DNA from 2 places in the Streptomyces sp. NPDC006879 genome. Region 1 is predicted to be linked to the other one. Evidence: predicted binding sites of a transcription regulator. Region 1 holds the regulator's gene; the other holds the start of a gene.
The links. Region 1 encodes HspR, which represses chaperone genes until heat shock. Its sites were predicted from a motif close to TTGAGNNNNNNNNNCTCAA; they were not measured.
Positions count from the first base shown of each region.

Region 1 (4,380 bases):
CGCCCGGCTCCCCGCGGCGTTCAGGGCCTCACGGCTCTTGTTGGTCAGCTCGGCGTCCACGTGTGCTCTCTCCTCCTCGCGGTGAACCTACAGGCCTGCTCCTTCCAACCTGCATAAAGTTGAGTCTATTCCACTCAAGGCAGCTGCGGTACCGGATGGCTACGCTTCCCGGCATGTCTTTGGACCCACTCCACCCGACGCCCGAGTTCCTCGCCTTCTGGGACGAGCGACACCTGGGCACGCTGACCACCCACCGTCCGGACGGGACCCCGCACGTGGTGCCGGTGGGCGTGACCTACGACCCGCGGCAGCGGGTGGCACGCGTGATCACCAGGAAGACCAGCAAGAAGGTGCGCAACGTCCTCGCCGGCGGCCCGCAGGGCATCCGGGCCGCGGTCTGCCAGCTGGCCGGAGCGCGCTGGCTGACGGTGGAGGGCACGGCGGTGCTCCGCACCGAGGCGGAGGTGGTCAAGGACGCCGAGAAGCGCTACGCGCTGCGTTACGGGCGGACGCCGAGCCCGAACCCCGACCGGGTGGTCGTGGAGATCAGCGTGGACCGCGTGATGGGGCGCCCCTGAGGAAGGCCCTGAAGGCCTCCCGAGAGCCCCGCGTCGGGCACCCGGGACGGGGCGCCGGCAGCCGACCCGGACACCCTCAGGGGCCCGGCTGCGGACAGCACAGCGGCGTCATCGTGTTCAGGTCCACGATGACGCCGCTGTGTGGGGGAAGCGCCTGAGCGATTTAACGACGGGGGAATCGCTTCAGGCACTGCGGGGGGTGGCGGTGACGGTTTCCGGCTCGGCCAACTGGTGGTCGCGCTGGTCGAGGTTGACAAAGACCATCCCGTAACGGATCGCGCAGCGCACGGGCTGCGGCGCGCCGCGCGGACGGCGAAGGCACCGGTAGGCGCGCACGTCCTCGTCCTCCTCGCGGACGACCACGATGGGCTCACCGAACAGGGTCACCATCAGCGAGTCGCCGCGGTGGGGGATTGCCGTGACGAGATCGATGAAGTGCCAACCCGAGCGGTAGGCAGAGGCCATCTCACGGCGGAAGGTGCGGTCGTCGGGGGTCATGCGTCCGCCTTCTCCGAGTCCGTGCCCAGGCCGTCGGCCGATCGAGCCGGGGCTATGTGCCAACCGGTGTCCATCGCAGTGGAGATGTCGTGCCAGCCAGTGTCCGGCGGTACGGCGTCGGCCACTGCACCCGACGTCCCGAACTCGGCGCCCCCCACCGCCCCGCAAGCCACAATGGCGGAGAAAACAACGGCAAGCGCCGAGCGAAGCATTCTCTTGTACATGGTCGGCTTCGTCCTCACTTGATGGAATCCTCTCCCCCGCGTGACAGACGATGGCTCATTTGGGCACGTCAGTGCCACAGGCACGATGCATCATGTTCTTGCATGTTCAGGACCCTGGGGGGTGGAGATTTGCCTAGAATCAGTACACAACCGACACATCCCCACCCCCTCACGGCCCTGTGCGACGAGGGAACACGGCTCTACGCCACTGCACTCAGTGCCGGGAGGGTCGCGCGGGTAGATGTCCAAAACGCGCCATGCCTGCTGGAATTCGCTCTGCTGCACCCGGATCCCGACGACCCCAACTCGCTGCGCCCGGTGCCGCCGTCCGTTGCACTCGCACAAAGACTCCATCCGCTGGAGCGCGAGATCCAGGACCGGCGGCGGCACTCGGTGGAACTGGCCGATGCTTTCGAGCCTTTTATGGCCATCAGCGCCCAAACCCCCTCCAGCACACACGCCATCACCGTGCTGGAGGGCTTCGACCGGATCAACGCCGCGCTGAACGTGGCCTCCGCCGAGTGCCACAGCGAGGTCCTCACCGTCCAGCCCGGCGGGGCCCGCCCCTCCATCTCCCTGACCCAGGCCCTGGAGCGCGAACAACCCCTCATCGACCGCGGCGTGTCCATCCGCACGCTCTACCAGCACACCGTGCGGCACAGTCAGGGCACCCTCGCCTACGTGGAACGCATCTCGGCCGGAAAGGTGGAGATCCGCACCCTCGAAGAACTCATCGAGCGCCTCATCGTCTTCGACCGGACTGTCGCCTTCATCCCGGCCAGCGACGACCGCCGGGTCGCCCTCGAACTGCGCCACCCGGGCCTGGTGGAGTACCTGGTCAAGGTCTTCGAGCAGTTGTGGCGACGAGCCACGCCGCTGTCCGACGACATCCGCTACGAGGCCACTCCCGCCGGCATCTCGGGCGTCCAACGCTCCATCGCGCAACTGCTCGTCGAAGGACACGTGGACGAGGCCATCGCGCGCCGCCTGGGCATGAACGTACGCACGGCCCGCGCCCACATCGCCAAACTCGCCACCACGCTGGGCAGCGGCAGCCGCGCCCAACTCGGCTATCTCATCGCCCGCTCGGGCATCTTGGAGGAGCCCGCCGGCTGAGCGCGAGGAGCCCACCGGATGAGCACCCGGCCACGCGCCCACGCACGACAGGCCCTGCATCGGACCGGGGGTCCACAGCAGGGCCTGTCAGGGCTCGGTGCGGCGAGTGCCACAGCGGAAACGGTTCAGTCAGATGGACGCTTGGGGCGCCAGACCACCAGGGCACTGGTCTGCTGCACGTCCTGGTACGGAACCAGGTCGCGGCGGTAGGAGGCGTGCACCTGTGCTTCCCGGGCCCGCAGCGTGGCAGCGGCGCCCTCCACAGCGGAGGAAAGCTCGGAGACCCGTGCTTGGAGCGCCGCCACCTGGTTCTCCAACTCGATGATCCGCTTGATGCCGGCGAGGTTGATCCCCTCGTCCTGGGACAACTGCTGCACGGTGCGCAGCAACTCGATGTCCCGGGCGGAGTAGCGCCGGCCCCGACCGGCTGCGCGGTCGGGGGAGACCAGGCCGAGCCGGTCGTACTGCCGCAGGGTCTGCGGATGCAGCCCGGACAACTGAGCGGCGACCGAAATCACGTACACCGGGGTCTCGTCGGTCAACTCGTAGGGATTCCTGCGGCGCCCGTCCATCTCAAGCCCCCTTCGCGGCCTGGAACAGTTCCGCCCTGGGGTCGTGGCCCGCCGTGGCCTCGCGGTAGGTCTCCAGGGCTTCCTTCGCCTTGTCGCTCAGCTCCGCCGGCACCGCCACCTCCACGGTGACGAGCAGGTCCCCACGGGAGCCGTCCTTGCGGACCGCGCCCTTCCCACGGGCCCGCATCGTACGCCCGTTGGGCGTACCGGGCGGCAGCTTCAACGTGACCGGCGGCCCGCCGAGAGTGGGCACCTTCACCTCGCCACCGAGTGCGGCCTCCGCGAAGGAGACCGGAACGGTGACGGTCAGGTTGTCGCCCTTGCGGCCGAACACCGAGTGGGCATCCACGTGCACGACCACGTAGAGGTCACCGGCCGGACCGCCGCGCTCACCCGGCGCGCCCTTGCCGCGCAGCCGAATCCGCTGCCCGTCGAGGACACCGGCCGGGATGCGCACCTGCATGGTGCGCGAGGAACGGGCACGTCCGCTGCCCTTGCAGACCTCACACGGGTTCTCGGCGATCAGCCCACGGCCCTTGCAGTCCACGCAGGGGTCGGTGAGGGAGAAGCCGCCACCGCCGCCGCGCGAGACCTGCCCGGTGCCGACACAGGTCGGGCACACCCGGGGGGTGCCGTTCTTGTCGCCGGTGCCGGAGCAAGCCTTGCAGGGCGCCTGACTGGACATCCGCAGCGGAACCGTGGCCCCGTCCACCGCCTCGGTGAAGCTGAGCGTCACCTCGGACTCGATGTCCTGGCCACGGCGCGGCTGGGTACGCGTACCCGGGCCGCCCCGGTTGAACAGGCCTCCGAAGACGTCTCCGATACCGCCGCCGAAACCACCCGCGCCACCACCGGTGCCGCCGGGCTGGGTGCCTCCGAAGAGGTCCCCCAGGTCGAAGTTGAACGAACCACCGGCGCCCGGACCGGGACGGAACCCGCCGTTCCCGAACAGCGCGCGCGCTTCGTCGTACTCCTTGCGCTTCTTGGCGTCACCGAGGACGTCGTTCGCCTCGGAGATCTCCTTGAAGCGCTCCTCGGCGGCGGCGTCACCCTTGTTGGCGTCCGGGTGGAACTCGCGGGCGAGCTTCCGGTACGCCTTCTTGATCTCGGCCTCGGTGGCGTCCTTGGGGACGCCGAGGACCTTGTAGTAGTCCTTCTCCACGAAGTCCTTGGTACTCATCCGCGGCGTCCCTCCTCTCGGACCGTCATTGCGTCAATCCCAGCGTCAGCCCTGTTCGGGGCCACCGCTCTCCTTCTCGGCGGAGTCCTCCTCCGCGGCCTTCGGCGCGCTCGCCCCGGGCTGGGGCTCGGCCACCGCCACCCGCGCGGGGCGGATGGTGCGCTCGCCGATCCGGTACCCCGGCTGAAGGATCGCCACGCAGGTCGTCTCCG
Region 1 is NZ_JBIAGC010000013.1:121,294-125,673, forward strand. It holds gene clpB (ATP-dependent chaperone ClpB) at 1-60, opposite strand, end outside; gene ACFYMC_RS13485 (TIGR03618 family F420-dependent PPOX class oxidoreductase) at 174-578, shown strand; gene ACFYMC_RS13490 ((2Fe-2S)-binding protein) at 762-1,076, opposite strand; gene ACFYMC_RS13495 (hypothetical protein) at 1,073-1,300, opposite strand; gene ACFYMC_RS13500 (helix-turn-helix transcriptional regulator) at 1,403-2,416, shown strand; gene ACFYMC_RS13505 (heat shock protein transcriptional repressor HspR) at 2,542-2,988, opposite strand; gene dnaJ (molecular chaperone DnaJ) at 2,990-4,168, opposite strand; gene grpE (nucleotide exchange factor GrpE) at 4,214-4,380, opposite strand, start outside.

Region 2 (4,380 bases), on a different contig from region 1:
AGGTCTTCCAGCGCGTGCAGCTGACGACTCATGGTGGCCTTGCCGACTCCGAAGTAGCCCGCGAGGTCGGTGGCCCGCTGCCGGCCCGCCTCCTCCAGCCGGGCCAACAGACTGTAGGCGGCTGCTTCCAGATCCGGATGCACCTCACGGGCCATCTCCCCGGAGGAGGCGCGGGCCCGGCGGAGGAAGACGGACAGCTCCCGCTCCAGCGCGAGGAACTCCTGGTCTCCGCTCCCGTGCACGACTACTCCCATCCCCTGCGCCTTCTTCCGTCGGCGACCGCTGTGACGGAATCAGTATTTCGCAGCCGGGGTGCTCGGCACCGGGACTGCCGGGACGGGGGCCGACCGGCCCGCGTACGCCGGATGCGGTACGCGGGCCCGCGGCCTCAGGCAGCGATGGCCGGCGCCTCGGCCGGGGACAACGCCAGCTCCAGCACCTGGCGGACGTCCGTGACCGGGTGCACCTGGAGCTTCTCCAGCACCTCGGCCGGGACATCGTCGAGGTCGGCCTCGTTCCGTTTCGGGATGACCACAGTGCTGATGCCCGCCCGGTGAGCGGCCAGCAGCTTCTGCTTGACCCCGCCGATCGGCAGCACCCGGCCGGTCAACGAGACCTCGCCGGTCATCGCCACGTCCGTGCGTACCTGACGCCCGGAGAGCAGGGAGGCCAGCGCGGTGGTCATGGTGATCCCCGCACTCGGCCCGTCCTTGGGCACCGCGCCCGCCGGGAAGTGGATGTGCACACCCCGGTCCTTCAGGTCGGCCACCGGCAGTTCCAGCTCGGCGCCGTGCGAGCGCAGGAAGCTCAGGGCGATCTGCGCGGACTCCTTCATCACGTCGCCGAGCTGACCGGTGAGGGTCAGACCCGCGGCGCCCGTCTCCGGGTCGGCTAGCGAAGCCTCCACGAACAGGACGTCACCGCCGGCACCCGTCACCGCCAGACCGGTGGCCACGCCCGGTACCGCGGTGCGGCGTTCCGCCGGATCCTGCGCGGACTCCGGAACATGGTGGGGGCGACCGATCAGTGCCCGCAGATCCTCGGGACCGACCGTGAACGGCAGCTTGCGCTCGCCCAGTTCGTGTTGCGCGGCGATCTTGCGCAGCAGCCGCGCCAGCGTCCGCTCCAGGGTCCGCACGCCCGCCTCACGGGTGTACTCGCCCGCCAGCCTGCGCAGCGCACCCTCCTCGATCCGCACCTCCTGCGAGGCCAGCCCCGAGCGCTCCAACTGCCGGGGCAGCAGGTGGTCCCGGGCGATGACCACCTTCTCGTCCTCGGTGTAACCGTCCAGCCGGACGAGCTCCATGCGGTCCAGCAGGGCCTCCGGGATGGCCTCCAGGACGTTGGCGGTGGCGAGGAAGACCACATCGCTGAGGTCCAGCTCGACCTCCAGGTAGTGGTCGCGGAAGGTGTGGTTCTGAGCCGGGTCGAGCACTTCCAGCAGGGCTGCGGCCGGGTCTCCGCGGAAATCGGAGCCAACCTTGTCGATCTCGTCCAGCAGCACCACCGGGTTCATCGACCCGGCCTCCTTGACGGCCCGCACGATGCGGCCCGGCAGGGCGCCCACGTAGGTGCGCCGGTGGCCGCGGATCTCCGCCTCGTCGCGCACGCCGCCGAGGGCCACCCGTACGAACTTGCGCCCCATCGCGTGCGCCACGGATTCACCCAGGGAAGTCTTTCCGACTCCTGGCGGGCCGATCAGCGCGAGCACAGCACCCCCGCGCCGGCCACCGACCACCCCGAGCCCGCGGTCGGCGCGGCGCTTGCGGACCGCCAAGTACTCGGTGATCCGGTCCTTCACGTCGTCCAGCCCCGCGTGCTCGGCGTCCAGCACCGCCCGGGCCCCCCTGATGTCGTAGCGGTCCTCGGTGTGCTCGCGCCAGGGCAGCTCCAGCACCGTGTCGAGCCAGGTGCGGATCCAGGACCCCTCGGGGGACTGGTCGCTGGAACGCTCCAGCTTCTCGACTTCCTTCAGGGCGGCCTCCCGGACCTTCTCCGGCAGGTCGGCGGCTTCCACCCGGGCCCGGTAGTCATCGGACTCCTCGCCCTCGGCATCGCCGTTCAACTCACGCAGTTCCTTGCGCACCGCCTCCAGCTGACGGCGGAGCAGGAACTCGCGCTGCTGCTTGTCCACACCCTCCTGCACGTCCTTGGCGATGGACTCGGCCACGTCCTGCTCGGCGAGATGCTCGCCGAGCAGCCGAATGGCCAGGCGCAGCCGGGCCACCGGGTCGGCGGTCTCCAGCAGTTCGATCTTCTGGTCCAGGGTCAGGAAGGGTGAGTAGCCGGAGTTGTCGGCGAGCGCCGAAACGTCCTCGATCTGCTGCACCCGGTCCACCACCTGCCAGGCTCCGCGCTTCTTGAGCCAGGTGGTGGCGAGCGCCTTGTACTCCTTGACGAGTTCGGCGACGGCACCCGGCGCGGTACCCCCCGGCAGCCCCTCGTCGACGCGCTCCCCCTCGACCCAGAGCGCCGCGCCCGGTCCGGTGGTGCCGGCTCCGATCCGCACCCGCCCCCGGCCCCGCACCAGTGCACCCGGGTCGCCGTCGGACAGCCGTCCGACCTGCTCGACGACGGCGAGCACGCCGGTCGCCGCGTACGTCCCGTCCACTCTGGGCACCAGCAGCACCTGCGGTTTCCCGCCGGCCCCGGTCACCGCCGCCTGTGCCGCCTCCACCGCTGCCCGCACTTCCGCATCGGACAGCTCCAGGGGGACCACCATGCCGGGCAGGACGACCTCGTCGTCCAGCGGCAGGACGGGCAGGGTGAGCGTTTCGGACGTCGAAGCCATGATCTTCCCTCCGGCAGTCAAGTTGAGCTACACCGGCTCAATGCACCTGCGTCGAGGATTGTTCCCCCTGGGCCTTTCGCTCTGAGCGAAGCAGTGAACACTGTCGTGTGAGGCTGGACCCTGCACGTTCCAAGTTCGCCTTGCACCTGACGCTGCACATTCCTGTTGGATCCTGCGTGCGGCTGCGGTTTCGTAAGCGGGTGCTGCCCACGTCGACTCAGTGGCAGGCTCCTCCTCATGCGGATATCGAGACCCAACTACGTTGCCGCGTGCCTCTTCCTGGGCACCGCCCTGTCGCTGACCGCCTGCGGCCAGCAGCACACAGGGGCGACAGCGGCCGACTCCGCCCCGAGCCGCAGCGGCTCCCTGTCGCCCTCGCCCACCGGCCCCGCACGAGGCAACGTGGAGCCCGACGGGCACGACGGAGCCCCGCACTACCGGGAGAACAACGGCTTCAAGATCCCCAAGAAGATGTCCCCCGCCTCCGAGGAGGCCGCCCGCGCGGCAGCCGCCCGCATCGAGCCCGTCCTCAAGCGGCTCTGGAAGGCCAAGACCTGGGATACCGAGCGGGTGCGTACGGAGCTACTCAAGCTCGGCTACCGCGATGAGGGACCGGACAGCGAAGAGGGGCGCGGAACGCTCTTCGTGCGGGCCCACGACCCCGGCAGCAACCCAGGTGCCAGCGTCGCCCTCAACGTCGGTCGTGACGCCTGTGTAACCGCTTTCGTGCAATCGACCAACTACCAGGTCAAGGTCAACGGCCGATTCCTGGAAACCGGCTGCTTCGAGCCGCGCGGCGGCCACTGAGTACCGGGCCACGGGGCACGGCATCGAAGGTGCAAGGTCACCCTGTATGACCGTAGCGTCGGTCGCACAGGGACCTTGCACCTCTCGGGTCACGACCGCCGACGATGCAGCCTCCAGCCGAACTGGACAAACGCCGCCCCCGGCTCGCGGAGACCGTTCGGTGGTCACCCGGCGCAGCGGCCCGGGCGGGCGTAGAGCACCACCTGGGCCCCGCGCACCTCGGTGGAGGAACACACGCGGAAGTCGGCTGCCAGGACCTGCCGTTTGGCCGCCTCGAAGGGGAACGGGTCCAGGGGTTGGTCGGGCGGGTCGGTCAGCGCCAGCACCCGCGGTACGGAGCGCAACCGCTCGGAAATCGCCTCGGCGTCCAGTTCTGCCCCCTGGAGGGAGTTCGAGCCGGCGGGAGAGCGGTCCAGGACCGGGTCGACCAGCCCCTGCCTGACGTCCGGGAAGGACAGCAGCCATTCTCGGCGACGGGCGGGCAGGTACAGCACGGCGTCCCCGGGACGGGCCTGGGCGCGGACCGCGGCGGCCACCGCCGCAACGTCGTCCTTGCGGCTGTCGGGGGTGCGCAGCCACAAGGACCAGGGCAGCGCCGCGAACGCCAAGCAGGCCGCCAGCGAGGCCGACACCCGTCGATGGCGCAGCCGCGCCGCTGCCGCTCCCCCCAGCAACGCGATCCCGGACAGGGAGTACAGGACATACCGGTCCACATACCAGGGGTGGAGCAAGGAGAGGGGAAGCAGCAGACCGGCGGGCACCAGCAGCAGGGGAAGCGCGAG
Region 2 is NZ_JBIAGC010000009.1:39,083-43,462, forward strand. It holds gene ACFYMC_RS09810 (MarR family winged helix-turn-helix transcriptional regulator) at 1-254, opposite strand, end outside; gene lon (endopeptidase La) at 389-2,791, opposite strand; gene ACFYMC_RS09820 (hypothetical protein) at 3,029-3,598, shown strand; gene ACFYMC_RS09825 (hypothetical protein) at 3,763-4,380, opposite strand, start outside.
Region 2: lon (endopeptidase La) is a predicted target of HspR. The motif match lies at 2,814-2,832, and genes of this name have one in related genera.